Regions from separate parts of the Staphylococcus saccharolyticus genome, predicted to be linked through region 3. Evidence: predicted binding sites of a transcription regulator. Region 3 holds the regulator's gene; each other region holds the start of a gene.
What was found. The regulator CtsR, encoded in region 3, represses protease genes until heat stress. The targets are predictions, from matches to a motif close to ATGGTCAATAAAGGTCAAACA.
Positions count from the first base shown of each region.

Region 1 (8,164 bases), 260 kb from region 3:
ATTTTATATTAGTGATTTTGTGTTTTGATTACTAGCACTCTGACAGCTTGAGCGTTGGTTGCTAGCACTTCTTTGATTATTTTGTTGAGTTGATTGTTGTGATTGACTCGAATTTCTTTGTGATGATTGACTACTGTTACGATTAGAAGTGCTATTAGATGATGATTGACTGGAATGATTTTGTTGTGGTTTTTGCTGTGTAGATAGTTTCTCTTCCGTACTTGGTGTTTCTTTTGAATCAGAACTATCTTGTTTAGATTTTTGCTTTTCTTGTGTTTTAGGTTCTTGTGTTGATTTTTGTTGCGTTTGTTTTTCTTGAGTACGAGGTTGTTGGGTTCTTTGCTGTTGAGTCGGAGATTGTGTTGTACGTCTTTGTTGCGTTGATGATTGCGTCGTTTGTTGTGAAGGAACCTGTTGTGTTTGTTGAGTGTCCTTCATTTTGTCCTTTTCTTTGTCTTTCTTTTTATCCTTTTCATCTTTTTTCTTATCGTGCTGTTCTGTTGTTTTGTCATTTAAACGCTCGTTTGCCTTTTTTGAACTATCAACGAAAGAATAAATTCCAAAAGCCAAGCCAATAAGTAGCAGTAATACTACAATTGTACTAATTATTTTGGCAATACCGCTCATTTATTACATACCTCTCTTTCAAATGGTAGAAAATGGTTTATAATTAAAAATGAGTTCATAAAATGAACGCATAATCTATATCATTAAATGAATTTTTAAGATTTGGAGTTTAAAATGCAATAACTACACTTTAAAATCTAGCAAAACTAAAACTTTTAATTTTAATGATGAACTAACTTTACAACAAATACATCATTTAATATTACCTTAAAGCTATATAGTTAAATATAACTATCTCATATATGATAACATCATAGTAATTGATAAACATCATTTTTAAATAACTTAATTAAAACTTAATGCGAAATGGTAAGTGATTATTTTGAGTAAATTAAATTATAATGAACTTTTTAAAGACATTAATCAAAAAGGTTTAAAACGTATGATGATTGAGAATGAAAATTTCGACTCAAATGAAGACCATCATATTGTAGGATTTATCATTACAGTTGTTATTGCTACCCTCTCAATTTTAACAATATGGTTATTAGAAAAATAATCATTTTTAATCTATAAAACATTAACCTTATTTCGCTTTTATTAAACAATGGATACTTTACTGAAAGTGAATTCAAGTAATTTTTATAAAATGTGGTATACATATATTAGGACAAAAAAAGGATCCATACGTTTCTCGCATGGATCCACTACTAAAGGGAGTCAAAATTTACCTTCGTTAGTATATTATGGGGTATACTCATACTAATTAAGAGATGTTTAATTAATTATCGAAGGTACAATTTTATTATAACTGATATACTTTAATTTTAAATGCGTAATCCAAAAATTATTTGACATCTTATTGTCTAAAAAATGTATAAAATTTGAATATTAATAATATCTATCAATAAGGTTAGCACGTTTATATTTAAAAATGAGGTGAAAGAATGAAACGTTATTTAATTACAGGTGGAACTGGAATGGTAGGTTCACACTTAGTGAATGAAATCAAGAACACTGATGCACAGATTACAATTTTAACAAGGCAAGATAAAATGTCTTATCACCCAAATATCATGTATGTCAATTGGTCAAAAGAAGGTTGGCAACAAAAAGTTCCTGAGATTGATGTGGTTATTAATTTAGCTGGTGCAACGTTAAACAAAAGATGGACGCAATCTCATAAACAAGATATGATGGTCAGCCGAATACAATCTACACAAGCGCTTTATGAGTTATTCGAAGCACGCTCCAAAAAGCCTGAGATATTGTTTAATGCAAGTGCAATGGGATATTACCCACAAGATTTGTATTATAGTTATACTGAATTATATAAAACGTTACCTTTTGACTTCTTATCAGACATTGTTTATCAATGGGAACGTTTCGCAAATAAATTCAAACATTTTGGCACCCGTGTCCTGTTAGGTCGATTCGGTCTTATACTTTCTGATGATGGTGGTGCACTTCAAACAATGGAAATGCTTTATCGTTTTTATGTGGGAGGTAAACTAGGTTCAGGTCAACAGTGGTATTCATGGATTCACATTGACGACTTAATTAGAGCAATTTTATTTACAATTGAGAATAAAGAAGCGCAAGGTCCCTTTAACTTAACAGCACCAATTCCAGAAAGACAAAATTTATTTGGTTACACATTAGCACGTGCGATGCATAAACCACATGAAACTTGGGCTCCAAAGTTAGCAATGCGTTTAATTTTAGGCGAAATGTCTACAATCGTGTTAGATACTCAAAAAGTTTTACCAAATAAATTACATGCGCTAGGATTTGAGTTTAAATATAATAATTTACGTAATGCTTTAGATGATTTAGTTAGAACTTAAGAATTACAAACTATGAAGAAGGTTTATAGAATGAAAGACAATCAATTAACTTATATTTTGTTAATTATTGCTAGTATTTTACTTATTGCTAATGGGATATTTGCATTTGATCATACACTGCCAATGATAATTATGTCTATATTATTTATTGCTATAGGATTAATATTATTAATTTTTACATTACGAGCTTTTATCAAATTATTAAAAAGTTAAGAAAATAATGTTCGTATAAACATAAAAAGCCTTAGAATGAATTCAATGAGTTAGAAATCATTCTAAGGCTTTTTATTTTATGTGTGAGATAACTTTTAGGAATTATTTACCTTTTGGTTCCATCACTTCATCAATTAATCCATATTCTTTAGCTTCTTCAGCAGTTAAGAAGTTATCACGATCAGTATCTTGTTGAATTTTTTCAATAGACTGATCAGTACGTTCAGCTAAAATACGATTTAATTTTTCACGAGTTTTTAAAATGTGATTAGCTGCAATTTCAATTTCAGTAGCTTGACCTTGAGCACCACCTAAAGGTTGGTGAATCATTACTTCAGCATTTGGTAATGCGAAACGTTTACCCTTTGCACCTGCTGCTAGTAAAAATGAGCCCATTGATGCAGCCATACCAATACAGATTGTTTGTACATCTGGTTTAATATGTTGAATTGTATCATAGATAGCGAATCCTGCTGTTACACTACCACCTGGTGAATTAATATATAAGTAAATATCTTTTTCAGAGTCTTGTGCTTGTAAGAATAATAATTGAGACACGATAGAATTTGCTACATTATCATCAATTTGAGACCCTAACATAATAATACGGTCTTTTAATAAACGTGAATAAATATCATATGCACGTTCACCACGATTTGTTGTTTCAATAACTGTAGGAATTAAATTCATCTATTTTTCCTCCTTGTAATAACTGTTATACTTATTTTACCTTAAAAGTCAAAAATGGTCAAAAACTTAAACTATTAAAATCAATTTGACACCTAACTCTATCATTTGTAAACTAGAATTATCGCTTTTAATTGTACTGTTATCTAAGATTTTAGTACAGAGATATGATTATTTATTAACTTACCCCTCGTAGTGTAATGGATAACACATGAGATTCCGGTTCTTAGAATGGAGGTTCGATTCCTCTCGAGGGGGTTAAAGCAATACGAAGCACTATTTTAAGAGGTTGAGATATAGGTAAGCTCAAAATTCTATTGATTGAATAGCCCTCACCTTTTTATAATTCAATATGCTCACCATTACGTATTTTATCAGCAAGTTCATTGAGCTTTCTTAAACGATGATTGATTCCTGACTTTGAAATGGGCCCAGTTGACACCTTTTCTCCTAGTTCTTTTAAAGATATCTCTTGATGTTCTACTCTAAGCTTAGCAACTTCTCTCAATCGATCTGGTAAATTATCTAACCCTATCTCTTCATCTATAAGTTGAATGCTCTCAACTTGTCTTATAGCTGCACTTACCGTCTTGTTTAGATTTGCAGTTTCACAATTAACGAGACGATTCACGGAATTACGCATATCGCGAACAATTCTTACATCTTCAAATTTTAGCAACGCCTGATAACCACCAATGAGGCTCAGAAAATCAGAAATTTTTTCAGCTTCTTTTAGATAAGCAATGCTTCCCTTTTTACGTTCTAAATGTTTAGCATTAAGCTCATAACTATTCATTAACTTAGTTAATCCTTCAGAATGATTTTCATACTGTGAAAATATTTCTAAATGATATGAAGAAGTTTCTGGATTATTAACTGACCCGCCTGCTAAAAATGCACCACGTAGATAACTACGACGCATTTTATCATCTTTAATCATCTCTGAATCGATTTCATGTGTAAAAATGCCATCTTTTAAAATACCTAAATCATTGAGTATTACTTTAGCTAACATTTTAGTACGACAAATATAAATATTGTTCTTCTTTAACTTCATCTTTTTTCTTACTAAAATTTCAACTTCAACATTAAATATACGTTTAATTAGAGAATAAATTCGACGAGCTGTTGTTGCATTTTCAGTTTGTACATTAATTACAAATTGCTGATTTGATAGACTAAGTGCGCCATTCATACGAATTAATGCACTGAGCTCTGCTTTAGCATTTGATTCATCTACTTCAATGCGTGTTAATTCATTTTTCATATCAGATGCAAAGCTCATAGAACACTCATTCCTTCCTAATCATTTATTTTTAAGCTGGAATTGATATATTATTTGAATTAACGGCAACAATATATGATTCCAACCTCAATTTCTTTCAATAAACACACTTAAGCTATCATATCATAAACTTTTCACTCGCCCATACTATTTTTATTTCTCATTGGGATTAAAACGAATGGTACTTGTCAATTCAAGAGCTAGCTCATAAATCATTTTTGACAAAATTTTAGTATTGTGACGTACATAGTGTTCGTCTGATATTTCAACTAAATTTGAAGCGGTCAATACTCTAATGCCTTTAGCTTTTAATTCTTCTTTGTGCACGGCAACAGGTTTTGAATTTTTCTCTTTATAACGATGCAACACGTCTTGACTATATGATTCCGAACTACAAATTACAAAATCAATAAATTCTTGTCCTACTTGTTGACTTAGTGCATCAATATGTTCTTTTACATCATAATTATCCGTTTCTCCAGGTTGAGTCATCACGTTTGCAACATAAAGTTTTGGTGCAGCTGAACGTAATAACGCTTCTGAGATTCCTTTCACACAAAGATTAGATACAACACTTGTGTATAATGAACCGGGCCCAAGAACAATTAAATCAGCTTGTTCAAGTGCCTCTACCGCTTCAGACATCGGTTCAACATCACTAGGTTCTAAAAAAACGTGATTAATTTTCTTATGTGATTTAGGAATATTAGTTTCACCATGAACAATTTCTCCATCTTCCATCACAGCGTTTAATTGTACACTCGTATTTGTAGACGGTATGACTTGACCTTTAATATTTAAAACTTTACTTAACTCTTTGATCGCATGACCAAAATCATTCGTGATATTTGTCATTCCAGCAATGACTAGATTACCTAAAGCATGACCGTCAACTTGATTTTCACCGAAACGATATTGAAATAGCTGAGTTAAAATAGATTCTGAGTCACTCAATGCAGCAATAACGTTACGTATATCTCCTGGGGCAGGGATATCCATGACATCTCTAATTTTACCTGTACTGCCACCATTATCAGCAACTGTTACAATAGCAGTGATATCTATCGGAAATTCTCTCAGTCCTCGAGCTAAAACAGATAAACCTGTTCCGCCTCCAATAAGTACAACTTTCATTTGTTTCATTCTCTCTCTCCACTTTCAATATGTGCATCTCTGTGATGCACATAAACATTGTAATCAAAGATCTCATCAAGATATTCGCCTAAACGTTTTGCTAAAGCAACTGATCGATGTTGACCACCTGTGCAACCTATAGCAATTACCAATTGTGATTTACCCTCTTTTTTATAACCAGGAATCATATATTTCAATAAATCCGTTAGTTTTTCAAAGAAAATTTCCGTTTCTTTCCATTTCATTACGTAATTGTAAACTTGATCATCTAAACCAGTAAGCGGACGCAATTCTTCAACATAATAGGGGTTTGGTAAAAATCTTACATCGAAAACTAAATCTGCATCCATTTGAATACTATGTTTAAAGCCAAAACTTGAAACGTTAATAGTAAATGTTTCAAAATTATCGTCCAAGTAAAACTTGGCAATACGTTGTTTAAGTTCTTTTGGCTTAATTTGAGTCGTATCTATCACATAATTCGCAATACTTCTAATTTCTGAAAGATGTTCTCTTTCTTCATTAATTGCATCGATTAATGAACGTTGACCTTGCTCATTAAGCGGATGAGCTCTTCTAGATTCTTTATAACGTGAAATGATTTTTTCAGTTTTAGCTTCTAAAAACATAACGTCTACTATCACATCATTACGACTCTTAATGATATCTATTTCTTTAACTAAGGATTTAAATAGTTCTTTTCCTCTAAGATCAATTGCAATTGCAACCTTCTGTAAAGAAGGATTTCCCTGTTCCATTAGTTCTACAAATTTAGGCAACAGTACAGGTGGCAAGTTATCTACGCAGAAGAATCCCATATCTTCGAGACTTTGAATCACTAGTGATTTACCCGCTCCTGACATTCCTGTAACAACTAATAGTTCACTTTTACTTATTTCCTTTTCGCTGTTTTTCATTTCAAAAGTCACCGCCAGTTAAAATCTTCAATGTATATAAATGTATTAAACTCATCTTATCACACTCAATTAAGCAAAGTAATATACTTTAATACAATTAAAAAAGCTAGAACAATTGATGACGAAACTTTAACGTAAACAATGTTCTAGCTTATGTGTAAACTTAATTGAATTCCTTATTTATCCTTTAATTCTGTAATATAATCTGCTGCACTTTGAGCTGCAATACTTCCATCTCCTGTAGCAGTGACGATTTGACGCAATCCTTTTTCACGCACATCTCCAGCTGCAAAAACACCAGGAACTTTTGTACTCATATCAGCTTTGGTAACAATATAACCTGTCTCATTAGTGATACCTAATTCTTTAAATGGTCCAGTCAACGGCTTCATTCCAATATAGATAAAGACCCCATCTGCATCAAAAGTTTGTTCTGTACTATCTTTTGTTGATTCTAACGTTACAGATCCAACCTTACCATCTTTTTCATTAATTGTTTTTAATGTATGACTCCAAATGAAGTCAACTTTATCATTTTTAAAAGCTCGTTCTTGTAAAATGTTTTGAGCACGGAGTTCATCTCTACGATGTACTATTGTAACTTTATCAGCAAATTTGGTTAAGAACGTTCCTTCTTCTACTGCTGAGTCACCGCCTCCAATAACAAAAAGACGTTTATTTTTAAAGAAGGCACCATCACAAACTGCGCAGTAACTTACGCCACGGCCACCAAGTTCTTGCTCACCTGGAACACCGATTTTTTTATATTCAGCACCAGTTGAAATGATGACAGCATGAGCTTTAACCTCTTTGTTGTCTAAGTTAATGATTTTGTATTCACCTTTGTCTTCTACAGATTTAATATCTCCATACTGATATTCTGCTCCAAATTTCTTTGCATGTTCAAACATTTTTGTGGATAAATCTGGACCAGTAATCATCTCAAATCCAGGAAAGTTCTCTACCTCTTCAGTATTGGCCATTTGACCACCTGGCATACCACGTTCAATCATAACTGTTTTTAAATTTGCTCTAGATGCATACACTGCTGCTGTCATACCGGCAGGGCCAGCACCGATAATTGCTACGTCAAAATCTACTTCAGTCATTTTAAATGCCTCCTAAGTTATTAATCATTATGCGCATTATATATCATACCATTTGATTCATAAATTTATATGCTCAAAATAAATTCGATGGCTTTGTCCAATTTGTAAAGCATAACACCAAAATAATCGATAATTTGCTTTTTAGTTAATTTATGGTTTGAGTGTCGATAAATTAAATATACAAAAGCCGAAAGATATCTATCCACGTCTGCTAAATTCACATTTTCAGCTATAATAGCTTCAGCTTGATTTATCCACTCTACAAATAAAATTTTATTCTGTTTAAAATACTCAATACTATAAAGTCTTAACATACCTCTGTGAATAAAGTCTAATTTATTCAATGTTAAATCCTGTACTAAATAAGTGAGATATAACTTTTCATAATCATTCATTTTTTCAAGG
Region 1 covers NZ_UHDZ01000001.1:1,893,103-1,901,266, forward strand. Annotated here, with positions in the region: gene DYE57_RS09300 (DUF4887 domain-containing protein) at 4-627, opposite strand; gene DYE57_RS11885 (hypothetical protein) at 950-1,126, shown strand; gene DYE57_RS09305 (TIGR01777 family oxidoreductase) at 1,515-2,414, shown strand; gene DYE57_RS09310 (hypothetical protein) at 2,445-2,627, shown strand; gene clpP (ATP-dependent Clp endopeptidase proteolytic subunit ClpP) at 2,730-3,317, opposite strand; tRNA gene DYE57_RS09320 (tRNA-Arg) at 3,501-3,572, shown strand; gene whiA (DNA-binding protein WhiA) at 3,655-4,599, opposite strand; gene DYE57_RS09330 (gluconeogenesis factor YvcK family protein) at 4,753-5,742, opposite strand; gene rapZ (RNase adapter RapZ) at 5,739-6,650, opposite strand; gene trxB (thioredoxin-disulfide reductase) at 6,827-7,759, opposite strand; partial or broken gene DYE57_RS09345 (tetratricopeptide repeat protein) at 7,825-8,164, opposite strand, start outside.
Region 1: a site for CtsR is predicted at 3,362-3,382, ahead of clpP (ATP-dependent Clp endopeptidase proteolytic subunit ClpP). Genes of this name have one in related genera too.

Region 2 (8,164 bases), 370 kb from region 3:
ACCTCATGACATTTATATGGGCAGTTTTATTGCTCGAAATGGTCAACTTCGTATTGAATAGCTTGAATAGCGGACCAGCTCTAAATGTAATTAACCCTATTATCATAGCTGTTATCTTTACAATTATTGTAGCTATTTTAGATCCAATACTTAAACCAAACAAAGGCTTAAACCAATACGAATCGTAATTTATTAAATAATTAAGCGTGTTAACCACTATTTTTAGTTAACACGCTTATTTTTTCATCTTCATAGGCGAAGACACTTTCCCTGAATTTTCCAGTTAATTATCATGATATTCACTAATTATACAACTATATATTTGATTAAATAGTTTTTAATGTGATTGATAAACAGAGTATTCCCCTATGCGTTTGACTACTTATATGTAAAAAACTCAAGAGAGTGATACTATTATCACTCTCTTGAGTTGTTATAAATTTATATTAGTCCATAGTTCTTTCAACTTTAAAATCTAAGTCTCTATTATCATTTAAATCAACTTTAATTATAGTACCTTCTGGCAAGCTTTCTTTTATCATCATACGAGCAAGTGGCGTTTCAATTTGACGTTGTACAAAACGTTTTAGTGGTCTAGCGCCAAATTGTGGTTCATATGCTTCTTCACCTAACCATTTTTTAGCTTCATCAGATACTTCAATTGAAATGTGTTGCTCCAATAATCTGATGTTTAATTGAGTTAAGATTTTATCTACAATCATACTCATATCATTGATTGATAATGGTTTAAATAACACAATATCATCCATACGATTTAAAATTTCTGGTTTAAAGAATGCGTGAAGACTATCCATGACGGCTTTTTCTATACTTTCACTGATTTCTCCAGCATCTTTAACATTTTCAAGTAAAACTTGTGAACCGATATTACTTGTCATAATGATGATAGTATTTTTAAAGTCCACACTACGTCCTTTGGAATCAGTTAATCGACCTTCATCCAAGATTTGAAGTAACACATTGAATACATCGCTATGTGCTTTTTCAACTTCATCTAATAAGATAACTGAATATGGATTACGTCTCACTGCTTCAGTTAATTGACCACCCTCATCATGTCCAACATAGCCAGGAGGTGCACCAATTAAACGGGATACAGCGTGTTTTTCCATATATTCACTCATATCGATTCGAATCATGTGTTTTTCAGAATCAAATAATGACGATGCTAAAGATTTAGCTAGTTCAGTTTTACCTACACCTGTAGGACCTAAGAATAGGAAACTACCAATTGGTCTATTAGGATCTTTAATTCCAGCACGTGCTCTGACTACTGCATCAGACACTAAATCTACAGCTTGGTCTTGACCAACAACACGTTGATGAAGAATATCACTTAAACTTAATAATTTTTCTCTTTCTGTTTCAACAAGTTTAGAAACTGGAATACCTGTCCATTGACTAACGATATCTCCTATTTCTTCATCAGAAACGACCTCACGAATCATTCTTTCACTATCTTCGCCTGTCTCATCTTGATATGCTTCTTCGAATTCTTTCAATTCTTTCTCTAATTGAGGAATTGTACCATATTGTAACTCGGCTGCTTTTTCAAGATTGCCTTTCATTTGAGCATCTTCAAGTGCTTGTCGACTACGATCTAATTCAGCACGTTTTTCTTGTACTTTCGCAATTTTTTCTTTTTCTTGTTCTACACGAGATTGTAGTGAAGCTTGTTTTTCTTTCTCATTAGAAAGTTCTTCTTGTAATTCTTCTAAACGATGTTTACTAGCATTATCAGATTCATTTTTTAATGCACTCTCTTCAATTTCTAATTGCATTACGCGACGATTGACTTGGTCTAACTCAGTTGGGTTTGAACCCATTTCTGTGCGGATAGTGGCACAAGCTTGGTCAACCAAATCAATTGCTTTGTCTGGCAAGAATCTATCAGTAATATATCTATCTGATAATTCAGCTGCTGCAACGAGTGCGCGGTCCTGAATACGTACACCATGATATACTTCATAACGTTCTTTCAAGCCACGTAAAATTGAAATTGTATCCTCAACATCTGGTTCGCTTACTCCAACTTTTTGAAAACGACGCTCTAATGCTGAATCCTTTTCGATATATTCACGGTATTCATTTAAAGTTGTTGCGCCAATGCAATGTAATTCACCACGTGCTAGCATTGGTTTTAACATATTACCTGCATCCATTGCACCATCAGTTTTACCTGCACCAACTAACATATGAATTTCATCAATAAATAAAATAATGCGTCCTTCAGATTCTTTAACTTCTTTTAATACAGCTTTTAAACGTTCTTCGAATTCACCTCTATATTTTGCCCCCGCAACTAATGCACTTAAATCAAGTTCAAAAATAGTTTTATCTATTAATGATTCAGGCACATCTTTGCGTACAATACGTTGTGCTAATCCTTCAACAATAGCCGTTTTACCTACACCAGGTTCACCAATTAAGACAGGATTATTTTTAGTTTTACGGCTTAAGATACGAATAGTGTTACGGATTTCTTCATCTCTGCCAATAACAGGGTCCATTTTACCTTGACGAACTTCTTCTACTAAGTCACGGCCATATTTTTCTAAAGCTTCATAATTAACTTCTGGATTTTGTGATGTCACGTGATTTTCCCCTCTTACTTTAGTTATAATTTCTTTTATTACTTCAGATTTATTACCTATATATTTCTGAGTTGTTTCATCACTATCCACTGCAGCTCTAAGCAAATGTTCCATAGAGATGAACTCGTCCTCATAGTCTTTCATATAGCTTTTTGCTTTGTTCAATAATTCATTCGTTTTAGGACTTATAAATTGTCCATATTGTACATTATCACCTTGTACCTTAGGATAATTGTTTAATTTATTGTCGTATGCTTTTACGAGTTGATTAATATCAATATTTGCTCTTTCTAAAATACTTTTAAATAAACTATCATTTTCTTCAATTGATGCTTTTAATAAAGCTTCACTTTCAATATTTTGCAATTCGCATTCTTTACTGACCTCAACAGCTTTTTGTAAAGCATCTTGAACAGCATATGTCATTTGATTGATATCCAAATTACTTCACCTCTATCATTGAGAGTAGATCAAAAGTTCGTCAATTTGACTTTGACTTTCTTTGACCTTAATTTTATTATATTACCTATCACTTTTATATTCAACTATTAAGCCTTAGTTCTTTAAATGTATTAATTCTTCTTCATATTTTTTAATATTTCGTCTGTAAGTGCTTCTACACCTGAATTTTCAAGATGAATACCATCAGGTGCAAAATATTCTGTATGTCCTTCTGAACGACTATACCAGTCAACAAGTGTGACATTTTTCTTATCTTTTGCTGCTTGAGCCATCAATTTATTAACATGACCTTCATAAGATCTTGTTACTCTGGTATTGACGAGATATACCTGTGCCTTACCAAATTTATCGATTAAGTTATCTAATTGTTCTTTCGTAAAATCACCATTTGTACCCAATTCCAAAACAACTTGGTCTGATGATTTATTGTAATGTTTATAGTTACTGTCAACTAAAGGAAGTGCTTGATAAAGATTTCTTCCTACTTTACCATCAATGTTAGCTTTAGGAACTCTAGATTTAAATTGCTCTCCAATATCAACCATCACGGAATCCCCGATTAACAGTGGCTTAATATTCGTATAAACATCATCTTTATCCTTACCTTCTTTAGTTTTACCATCACCAGTTAATGTAATGTTATCTATAGGTATCATGTGAATTAGATATTGGTCAGATTCATTCGTATTAAAGGATTGTTCTTTATTTGAAATATTATCTTTACCTAATTTATCAAAAGCTCCTGCTAATATTAGAATAAGCGGTAATGCTAAAAGAATCGTTACCATTGTTCTAATAAATTGAGGTTTAAATCGCTTTTTAATAGTAAACGCCTTAATACCTCGTTTTCTAAATGGCGTTTCAACATATTTATAAGATAATTCTGCTAATACTACTGTTAAGATGATATCTACTACATAGACATAAACAGGTATCTGACCGTCAATAAAATAACTATGGATAAAGCTTATTACCGCAAAATGCCATAAATACAAACTATATGATCGTTTACCGATATATACGAACAGTGGATTTCCTAGTACTTTTGAAACTAATGTAGTTGGGTGAACAACACTCGCTATAATCAATAATGACATAGCCGAAATAATATAGAATCCACTATTATAAATCCAATCATCCTCATCACCAACAATAAAGAACAATAAAATTAAAAATGCTATGCCAATAATTCCAGCTGTATCAATGACAGCTTTTAATGTCTTAGGTGGCTGTGCTTTTAGTTTAAATGGTGGCCATATAAATGCTAAAAGAACTCCCAATAATAATGTCTGAAGTCTTGTATCGGTTCCAAAATAAACTCGTGAATGATTTATATGTAGTTGTGAAATGATAACCATTAACAAGAGTGAAATTAATGAAATAATCCAAAATATAATCGCTACATTTCTCTTTTTCTTTAAAGTCAATAAGAGCGTAATAAGTATAGCTGGGAAGAATAAGTAAAACTGTTCTTCAATAGCTAGTGACCATAAATGCTTTAAAGGCATAAAAGAAAATTGTTCAAAATAGTTAACATCTTTGGCTATATACCACCAATTAGACACATAAAATATTGATGCTATAATATCATGTTTAACTTTTACAATATTATCTGGTTGAAAAATGAGTGTAGCTAAACCAACGATAATAAGCAAAGCTAAAACAGCTGGTAGTAACCTTTTAATTCGTCGTAACCAAAAATCTTTAAGATTAATAACTCCCGTTTCTTCATACTCTTTTAACAAAAGACTTGTAATTAAAAATCCTGATATAACAAAGAAAGTATCTACGCCTAAAAAACCGCCGGTAAGCCATTTTTTATTTAAATGATAAATAATAATCCCAAGAACTGCAATCGCTCGCAAGCCATCAAGCCCAGGCATGTAGCGCATTTTACCACGACGATGACCTTTCTTTAATTCTTTTTCCATTTAACATTCTTCCCTATTAATAACAAATTTCGTTAGACTAGTAACTATTACTCCAACAATTATTCATTATAGATACACACATTTGTCTTAATTTATTATCATTAAATTTTTCTTGCTGTCTCTAAATAGCTTATGCCAAAATTACCCTATTTTTCTTAATTACTTTTTAAATAATTTGCACTAATTAATCATTAATTGTGAGAATTATCATTCCCATAAAAAATAGCAAGCTTTATTTATTATAATATATTTGTAACATCAATTCAATTTATATAGCAATTAGAATTTATTAAAAAATTCTTAACTACGATTAAAAAAGAAGCTACAACAAATATTTAAATTTAATTTATTACGTATAAAAAAAGAATAGCCTCACACTTTTATTTAAAAATGTGCACTACTCTTTTTTATCAATCTTATAAACTTAGCCAACACCTAATGCAATTTTTGCATAGCGTGACATCATATCTTTATTCCAAGGTGGATTCCACACGATATTCACTTCTGTTTCTGAAATCTCAGGAATTTCAGCTAACACACCTTTGATTTGATCAATGATTTGTGGTCCTAAAGGACACCCCATAGACGTTAATGTCATTTCAACTGTACATAATCCTTCATCATCAACATCAACTTTATATACTAAACCTAAATTAACAATATCAATCCCTAATTCAGGGTCTATTACCATTTCAAGAGCTCCTAAGATACTATCTTTTAACGCTTCTTCCATCAGTATCACCTCTCTAAAATTTCTTTACACTAATATATCAAATATCCGACAAAACGCCAATAAAATGCTATGATACTGATACATGATTATTATTCACACAAGGAGACATCTATGCAACCTTATTTAATTTGTTTAGATTTAGATGGAACATTATTAAATGACAATAAAGAAATCTCATCTTATACCAAACAAGTATTAACAGAATTACAACAGCGCGGACATTATATCATGATAGCAACAGGCAGACCTTATAGAGCTAGCCAAATTTACTATCATGAATTAAATATGGATACACCTGTAGTTAATTTCAATGGTGCATTTGTCCATCATCCTAAAGCAAAAGATTTTGAAACCATTCATGAAGTATTGGATATAGAAATCTCTAAAAATATTATTTCTGCATTACAACGATCTCATGTAACTAATATTATTGCAGAAGTAAAAGATTATGTCTTTATCAATAACCATGATCCCCGTCTTTTTGAGGGTTTTTCAATGGGTAATCCGCGAATACAAACGGGTAATTTACTTGATCATCTTAAAGAGGCACCTACCTCACTACTCGTAGAAGCTGATGAGGAAAATATCCCTAAAATTAAAGAAATGTTAACACACTTCTATGCTGAAAACATAGAGCATCGTCGTTGGGGAGCACCATTCCCAGTTATTGAAATCGTCAAGCGCGGTATTAATAAAGCACGCGGTATCAAGCACGCTATGGAATATTTAAACATTGATGACAAACATATTATTGCTTTTGGTGATGAAGATAATGATATTGAGATGATTAAATTCGCCACTTATGGTATCGCTATGGACAATGGTTTAAAAGAATTAAAAGATATAGCTGATCACACTACATATAATAATAATAACGATGGTATAGGTCGTTATTTAAACGATTTTTTCGACTTAAAAATACGTTATTACTAAATTATGAACGGAATGACCTTGAAATGCCATCCTTTTTTAATATAGAGAATATAAATAAAAAAGGAGTAACTTTATGAGAAAAATTGTAATTGTTGGTGCAGTTGCAGGAGGTGCAACTTGTGCAAGTCAAATTCGTCGTTTAGATAAAAAGAGTGAAATAGTAGTTTTTGAAAAAGATAGAGATATGAGTTTTGTCAACTATGCCTTACCTTATTACCTTGGAAATAAAGTAAATCATCGTCGTAAAGTATTAGCTTATACCCCAGTGGAGTTTGATGCCAAAAAGTACATTTCAGTTAAAACATAGCATGAAGTCATAGCAATTAATTATAAAAAAATACAATTACTGTCTTAAATCGTCATACTAATGAAACTTTTGAAGAATCTTATGACACACTTATCCTCAGTCCAGGAGCAGGTACGAATCATTTAGGATTCGATAGTCCAATAACATTTACTTTAAGAAATCTTGAAGATACTGATGCCATTGAAAAGTATATTAATGAAAAGCAAGCAACCCGTGCACTTGTGGTAGGCGCAGGTTATATTTCATTAGAAGTTCTTGAAAATTTATATGACCGTGGTTTAGACGTTACATTAATTCATCGTTCTAAACAAATCAATAAACTCATGGACCAAGATATAAATCAACCTATTATTGATGAGTTAGAAAAAAGAGGCATTACTTATAGATTAAATGAAGAAATCAGTCAAATTGATGGACACCAAATTACCTTTACTTCAGGTAAAATAGAGACATATGATCTTATCATCGAAGGTATTGGCACACACCCAAATTCAAATTTCATTCAATCTTCAAATATAAAATTAGATGACCGTGGTTTTATACCAGTCAATGATGCTTTCCAAACAAACATTCCTAATATTTATGCCTTAGGTGATATCATTACATCCCATTATCGACATGTTGATTTGCCAGCTCAAGTTCCACTTGCATGGGGTGCACACGCTGGTTATTACCCAGGAAATTCACCTATTCATTTAAGAGTTTACTATGAAAAAGAATCGCGTAAACTTTTACGTGCAGCTGCTGTCGGACAGCAAGGCATAGATAAAAGGATAGATATTTTATCTATGGCAATGATGAATCATATGACAGTTGATGAGTTAACAGAGTTCGAAGTTGCTTATGCCCTCCATACAGCCCCCTAAAGATTTAATTAATATGATTTGGGTGTAAAGCAAAATTATAATATCATCGCCTTATAAAGATGGCTATTGTTATCTTTAATAAGGCGATGTATTGTTCTTCATTAATGGTGATTAAATTTTTATTCATATTTTTAAACTAAAAAGTGTAAAACTCATCATTTTCAGTCTAAATATTGTCTAAAAATCTATCCTAGTCCGAACATTTTCGAAATTGGACCCCATGGTAAAATAATGTCTATTGCCATAGTAATAACAATTAAGACAATTGTAATCCAAAAGAATTTGTGACTTAGATCTTTTTTCTTTCTTCTGACAAT
Region 2 covers NZ_UHDZ01000001.1:1,785,908-1,794,071, forward strand. Annotated here, with positions in the region: gene DYE57_RS08720 (DUF2929 family protein) at 1-188, shown strand, start outside; gene clpB (ATP-dependent chaperone ClpB) at 447-3,056, opposite strand; gene DYE57_RS08730 (acyltransferase family protein) at 3,188-5,008, opposite strand; gene DYE57_RS08735 (metal-sulfur cluster assembly factor) at 5,433-5,741, opposite strand; gene DYE57_RS08740 (Cof-type HAD-IIB family hydrolase) at 5,853-6,674, shown strand; partial or broken gene DYE57_RS08745 (CoA-disulfide reductase) at 6,748-7,875, shown strand; partial or broken gene DYE57_RS08750 (YisL family protein) at 8,033-8,164, opposite strand, start outside.
Region 2: a site for CtsR is predicted at 3,105-3,125, ahead of clpB (ATP-dependent chaperone ClpB). Genes of this name have one in related genera too.

Region 3 (8,164 bases):
TCTGCAATATCTTCTTCAGATAAAGCTGTGTTAACACCACCTTGAGAGTTTTTCCATTCGTTTTTAGCATCTTCATATTGTTTCTCAAGTTTTGATTGTTTGTCTCTTAAGTTTGCTGCATTTTCAAATTCTTGAGCGTGTACTGCAGCATCTTTTTCATTTTTTACATTTTCAATTTCTTGTTCAATCTCTTTTAAATTATTAGGTGTCGTGTGACTTTTTAGTCTTACTTTAGAACTAGCTTCATCAATAAGATCAATTGCTTTATCTGGCAAGAAACGGTCTGAAATATAACGATTACTTAGCTTAGCAGCCGCTTCTAATGCTTCATCTGAAATGTTTATTCTATGATGCGCTTCATAGCGATCACGTAAACCTTTTAAAATTTCGATTGTATCTTCAACAGTCGGTTCATCAACTTGAATAGGTTGGAAACGACGTTCTAATGCAGCATCTTTTTCAATATTTTTGCGATATTCATCTAATGTTGTAGCACCGATGCATTGCAATTCTCCTCTAGCTAAAGCTGGTTTAAGAATATTTGAAGCATCAATTGCTCCCTCTGCACCGCCAGCACCTACAAGTGTGTGTAATTCATCTATGAATAGAATGACATTACCTGCTTGATGAATTTCTTCCATTACTTTTTTTAAACGTTCTTCAAATTCACCACGATATTTAGTTCCAGCCACAACTGTTCCCATGTCTAAAGACATTACACGTTTATCTTTCAGTGTTTCAGGTACTTCATTGTTAACAATTGCTTGTGCTAGCCCCTCTGCAATTGCTGTTTTACCTACACCAGGTTCACCAATAAGTACAGGATTATTTTTAGTACGACGACTTAATACTTCAATAACACGCGTAATTTCCTTATCTCGACCTACAACTGGATCTAATGTGCCATCCTTAGCAATCACTGTTAAATCTCTAGCTAAACTATCCAATGTTGGCGTATTGTTAGACTTGTTTGCTCGAGCATTTTTATTACTCATTTCAGGACTACCTAAAGCTTTAACAACTTGTGCACGTGCTTTGGTAATATTTAAATCTAAATTCGCAAATACGCGCGCTGCTACACCTTCATTTTCACGAATTAAACCAAGTAGAATGTGTTCTGTTCCAACAAAATTGTGGTGTAACTTTCTCGCTTCATCCATAGAAAGTTCAATCACTTTTTTAGCTCTAGGCGTATAGTGAAGCGTGCCCATTTGTTCTTGACCATGACCAATTAACTTTTCTACTTCTTCAATTACTTTGTCTTCAGTGATATTAAAACTTTCTAAAACTTTAGCAGCTATACCTTCTGGTTCTTTCATTAAACCTAGTAAAAGATGTTCTGTTCCAATATTAGAATGGTTTAAACGAATCGCTTCTTCTTGTGCATGCGCTAAGACACGCTGCGCACGTTCTGTTAATCTGCCAAATAACATATATAAATTACCTCCTTATTTTATATGCTCTCTTAACAAGTTAGCTCTTTTTTCATTTACTGTCCTATTATCGTCATCTTCTATTAAAAATGGCGACTGAATTGCTACCATTAATTCATTAAACTTAAAATTTTCGAGCGAAATGTATCCTAAGTCTATACCAAGTTTTACTTCACTTAATCGACATGATGCCTCTTCCATTGAAATGATTCTACTATTTTGTAATATCCCTAAAGAACGATAAACTCTATCTAATGTTTCAACGGGATTATGCTTAGCAAGTCTTTCACGAATTTGCTTTTCTTCATTAATGATTTGATTTACAACTTCTGTTAAATTATCAATGATTTCTTCTTCTGTTTTCCCTAAAGTGAGTTGATTTGAAACCTGATATATATGTCCATAAACTTGTGAGCCTTCTCCATAAATACCTCGAATCGTAAATCCAAAGCGATTAATTGTCTGTGCAATTCGGTTCATTCTTTTCATTATAGAAAGTCCTGGCAAATGTAACATGACACTTGCACGCATGCCAGTACCCACATTTGTGGGACACGTAGTCAGAAAACCTAAATGCTCATCAAAGCTAATATCTAACTCTTTATCTAAATCATCATCAATTTTAGAAGCCCGTTTGAATAAATCTTTAAGGGATAAATCTGTTCCTAATGCTTGTATTCTTATGTGATCTTCTTCATTAACCATCACGCTTAAAGACTCATCATCATTTAATAATACTGCTGAGGCAGATTGCTTTATAAGTTCTGGACTCACAAGATGTTTTGCAACTAATTTCATCTTGTTTTTTTGATTCATAGTATCTAAACGATGCAAAGTTAAGTCCGGAAGAGCACCTTGAACCTCATTGATAACACGAAATCCTTCTTTTTCAGAAGGAAACATTAAAGGATGAACGTGATTTTCAAGATTTCTAGCTAAACGTATTCTTGAAGAAATAACAACAGATGCCTCTTCCGTCATCTTCATCCACTGACTAATATTTGCATAAATATCACTCATCGTGAGACACCTCACTTTCATCTTTTAATGCCTTAATTTCATCACGAATTATAGCTGCTTCTTCAAATTCTTGTTCTTCTATTAGTTTATTAAGATATTTTGTTTTTGCTTCAATTTGCTTTTTAATAGCAAGTTTCTTATAAGATGACTGAGGTGTTTTGCCAACATGAGCAAATTGCCCACCTTGAACTCTTTGCACAATATCTATTATGTCTTCTTTAAAGGTCGCATAACAATTAGAACACCCGAACTTACCTACATGAGCAATGTCCTTTAAAGTCATTTGACATGACGGGCATTGCTTTTCTTCTTTAAACGCCATTTCTTGAAAATTAATACCATGTTTCGTAGCAAGATGTTGTAATATTTGCTTAACAACAAAAACTTCTTCGATATCATCTTGATGGGTGTGATAGGAATTATCATCATGTGAATGTTGCCAAGGAATTGATCCCTGTGCACAAGTGGAACACACCCACTTTTCATGCGTACCATCTTTACTCTTAACTGTAAGTTTAACTTCAGCTTCATTTAAATGGCAATTTTCACAAAGCACTTAGAGACACCTCACTTTACTTAGTAGTAATTAATAACTGGAAGTAATCGTTTTAAAATATTCGCTCTAATTATATCTCTAGCAACCACATCCATTTTTAATGTTTCTCTGTCAATAACCGCTTGTATCATTTTAGCTTCTCTATCATTGATCAATCCTTTATCTAATAAACCATCTATTACATAATAAGCTTGTTGTTGTGAAATAGAAGGTCCTATCAATTGAAGCAAGTGATTAATATATCCTGTGGCGTCTTTATTTTCAATTTTGGTGATTCGGATGTAACCTCCACCACCACGTTTGCTTTCTATTTCATAACCATGTTCATTTGTGAAACGGGTTTTAATAACATAGTTGAGTTGAGATGGAACACAATCAAAACGTTGAGCAATATTAGCCCGTTGAATTTCCACTACATCTTCATTTGTTTCTTCAAATAAATGTTTAATGTATTGTTCTATGATGTCAGATATATTATGCATGGATATCACCTCTTTTTGACCTTCTTTGACTATATTATATGACCCTCTTTGACCTTTTTCAACCAATTTGATTTTAAAATTTTAATTTTATGATGTTAGCACGTTCATTTTATTGTATGATTGAGAATAGAAAAAATTAAAGGAATGAAGAAACATGTGTATTGTGATTGGTATTATAGGAATTATTTTCTTTTTAGCACTCGCATACTTATTTAGTTCAGACAGAAAAAATATTCGCTGGCAATATGTTGGATTACTTTTAGTAATTCAATTCATCTTTGCATTTATCTTGTTAAAAACGCATATCGGTATTACCGTCATTGGCGGTATCTCAAATGGCTTTAGTTACTTACTAGCTAAAGCTGCAGTCGGTGTCAATTTTGTATTTGGTGGATTTGAATTTATTAACCCTAAAAACCCTCCATTCTTCTTTAATGTTTTATTACCAATTGTCTTTATTTCTGCATTAATCGGTATCTTACAATATACACGTATTTTGCCATTTATTATTAATGGATTGGGCTTCTTGATTTCCAAAATTAATGGCATGGGACGTTTAGAATCATACAACGCTGTAGCAGCTGCGATATTAGGACAATCCGAGGTATTTATATCATTAAAAAAACAATTATCTTACATACCTAAACAACGTTTATATACTTTAACTGCATCAGCAATGTCTACAGTATCAGCTTCAATTATCGGTGCTTATTTTACACTTATAGAACCTAAATACGTTGTAACTGCAGTAGTACTTAACTTATTTGGTGGTTTTATCATTGTTTCAATCATTAATCCATATAAAGTTAATGAGGAAGACGATAAATTACTAGTAGATGAAAGCGAAATTAAGAATCAGTCATTTTTTGAAATGTTAGGAGAATACATTTTAGATGGATTTAAAGTAGCGGTGATAGTAGGCGCAATGTTAATTGGATATATTGCTATTATTGCTTTACTTAATGGAATAGTAAGCGGAATCTTCAGTTTATGCTCAAGGGGAGCAATATCATGGAACTTCCAAACATTGATTGGATTTATCTTTGCACCATTTGCTTTCTTAGCTGGCATTCCTTGGCATGATGCTGTTCAATCTGGTTCAGTTATGGCAACAAAATTATTATCTAATGAATTCGTAGCTATGCAAGACTTAGGTAAAACAACTGGTTTATCAGAACATGCTAAAGGTATAACATCTGTTTTCTTAGTATCCTTCGCAAACTTTAGTTCTATCGGTATCATCTCAGGTGCAATTAAATCACTTAATGACAAAAAAGGAGATGTCGTTGCACGTTTCGGATTAAAATTATTATTCGGCGCAACACTTGTTTCATTTATTTCTGCAGCAATTGCTGGCTTCTTTATATAATTATGGATTACTCAAGAGTAACTATGAAGTTACTCTTGTTTTTTATGAAAATTATTTTGTGCAAGAATTACAGTAGCTAATTTTAGAAATTCAAATTTTAAAATTATAAAAAAACGGTCATCTATAAAATGACCGTTTTATCTAAAGCATCTACTTCTGAACCATGTGATTGATAAAATATTCAGTTATACGATAATCATCTGTTAATTCCGGATGAAATGAAACACCAAGATAGTTGCCTTGTTTGACAGCAACAATCTTATCACCGACTTGACTAAGAATTTCGACGCCTTTCTCAACTTGTACTATATGGGGCGCTCTTATAAATACACCTTCAATATCTTTGGCAATACCTTTAATATCAAGTTCAGATTCAAAACTATCAACTTGTCGACCAAATGAATTACGTTCGACAGTGATATTTAACTTCTTCAGATAACCTGTTTCACCTTCTACATCTTTGGCAAGTACTATTAAACCTGCACAAGTACCAAACATTGGTAAATCAGATTGCTGTAGTGCCTTTTTAAACCCGTATAAATCCATTAATCTTCTTAGCGTTGTTGATTCGCCACCTGGTAAAATTAATCCTTCTATATCTTCAAGTTGTTTAACTCTTTTTACTGCAATACCTTCATGACCACTTAATTCAATGTGACGAATATGTTCACGAACAGCACCTTGTAAAGCTAAAACACCTATTTTCATTTTCATAATTACCAACCACGCTCTTGCATACGTTCTTCTAATGAAATTTGGTTAATATCCAACCCTTTCATAGCAGTTCCAAGTTCACTTGCCAATTTACCAATTAGTTCATAATCTTGATAATGTGTCGTTGCTTGTACAATTGCTTTAGCAAATTTTTCAGGATTTTCTGATTTAAAAATACCTGAACCTACGAATACACCATCTGCACCTAATTCCATCATCAACGCTGCGTCTTGAGGTGTTGCTACACCACCTGCTGCAAAGTTAACTACTGGTAAACGACCACTATCTTTAATTTGTTTTAACACTTCAAATGGTGCACCTAAATCTTTAGCAAAAGTCATAATTTCATCATCATTCATTACTGTTAGTCGGCTAACTTCAGAATTTACTCGTCTCATGTGACGTACCGCCTCAACAATATTTCCTGTTCCAGGTTCACCTTTAGTACGTAACATAGCTGCACCTTCACCAATGCGACGAGCTGCTTCACCTAAATTTCGACAACCACATACAAATGGCACAGTGAATTGATCTTTTCGTAAATGACACTCTTCATCAGCTGGAGTAAGTACCTCTGATTCATCAATATAGTCTACTCCCATTGCTTCTAAAACTCTTGCTTCAGTGATGTGACCAATACGCGCCTTTGCCATAACAGGAATAGATACAGCATTCATTACTTCCTCTACAATTTTAGGGTTAGCCATACGCGCAACGCCGCCTGCTGCACGGATATCTGAAGGAACACGTTCTAATGCCATTACAGCAACTGCACCCGCTTCTTCAGCAATTCTAGCTTGCTCTGCATTGACAACGTCCATAATAACGCCACCCTTTTGCATTTCAGCCATTCCTCTTTTTACTCGATCTGAGCCTACAATTTTAGACATAAATTTTACCCCTTTTCTTATTGATTAAATTCATTTTAAGAGATAAACTGATGTTTAAAAAGGTTCAATTTATATATAATGATAGGGGTCAGTTTAATGAAATCCTCACAACCACTTTACTTATCACTTTATGAAAATTTTAAAAAACAAATTATCGAAGGACAATATCAAGCAAACGATAAATTTCCTTCCAAAAGACAGTTAAGCAAACATTTATCGATAAGTCATACCACAATAGAACATGCTTATCAGTTATTGAATGACGAGGGATTTATACACTCCAAACCAAGATCTGGCTTTTTTGTTTCGGATATTGAAGCATTGCCAGTTATACATCGTCATTCGAATAAGTTAAGCGAAAATGAAGATAGTAACAATTTAGACAATGAACAACATAGATACAAATATTCTTTTAGTTTAGCTGAGATAGATTCTGAAAGTTTTCCAATGCGCATTTTCAGGAAATATGCTAAAGATGTATATGAAGATAATCAAATTGCTCTTCTACGGCGTGGTAAACGCCAAGGTGAGTATGCATTAAGACAACAAATAGCACATTACTTATTTAATAGTAGAGGTGTAACCTCACATCCCAATCAAATCATAATCGGTTCTTCTACAAGCCAATTATTAGACATGATTACAAATTTACTTAAAGAAGATGAGTTTATAATTGAAGACCCAAGTTATCCACCCATAAAGCAAGTTTTAGACAAGAAACGCATGAAATATTTACAGGTTCCAGTTGAAAAGAATGGAATACAAATCGATCCAGTTTTAAATTCAAAAAAAAATGTATTATATATAACACCCTCCCACCAATTCCCAACTGGTTATGTTACAAATCTAAAAAAGAGAACACAACTAATCAATTGGTCCCATCAAGAAGCTAATAGATATATCATTGAGGATGATTATGATTCAGAATTCAGGTATTTTGGCAAACCCATTCCTGCCCTACAAAGCTTAGATACTAAAGAAAAAGTAATCTATATTAGTACTTTTTCAAAATCATTATATCCAAGTTGTAGAATAGCGTATATTGTATTACCTAAAAGTTTAATGCATAAATTTAATAAGAGAAAGTATAAAGAAGGTAATACTGTACCGGTACATATTCAACATATGGTTGCTCGTTTCATGGCTAGTGGCAGTTTTGAGAGACATTTAAATAAAATGAGAAAAATCTATCGAAATAAATTAAACTATATTTTAAGTCGATTAAATAAATACAATAAACAGATACAAATCGATGGTGCTCTAACTGGAATGCATTTTACACTAACAGTTATTAACGGGTTAACACTAAATCAATGCATGGAAAATGCTAAGAAAAATAATTTAAAATTAGAAATTTATAACTATGAAGATGATCTTCAAAAATACCCTAAATTCATTTTAGGATTCGGTGGAATTAAACAAAGTGAGCTTGAAAATCATGTTAATGCATTAATTGAAACTTTAATTAAATAATCTACATTAAAAATATCATATTGGAATATGCTATCCACCTTTAGCACTATTTTTGAATATAAAAAAAGAGACCTTACGGTCTCGATTCGGCTCATCGCATCCATACGATTTGTATATTGCCTGGCAACGTCCTACTCTAGCGGAACGTCAGTCCGACTACCATCGGCGCTAAGGAGCTTAACTTCTGTGTTCGGCATGGGAACAGGTGTGACCTCCTTGCCATTGTC
Region 3 covers NZ_UHDZ01000001.1:2,154,187-2,162,350, forward strand. Annotated here, with positions in the region: gene DYE57_RS10555 (ATP-dependent Clp protease ATP-binding subunit) at 1-1,433, opposite strand, end outside; gene DYE57_RS10560 (protein arginine kinase) at 1,449-2,453, opposite strand; gene DYE57_RS10565 (UvrB/UvrC motif-containing protein) at 2,446-3,009, opposite strand; gene DYE57_RS10570 (CtsR family transcriptional regulator) at 3,030-3,491, opposite strand; gene DYE57_RS10575 (NupC/NupG family nucleoside CNT transporter) at 3,646-4,860, shown strand; gene pdxT (pyridoxal 5'-phosphate synthase glutaminase subunit PdxT) at 5,011-5,568, opposite strand; gene pdxS (pyridoxal 5'-phosphate synthase lyase subunit PdxS) at 5,577-6,464, opposite strand; gene pdxR (MocR-like pyridoxine biosynthesis transcription factor PdxR) at 6,561-7,937, shown strand; rRNA gene rrf (5S ribosomal RNA) at 8,056-8,164, opposite strand, start outside.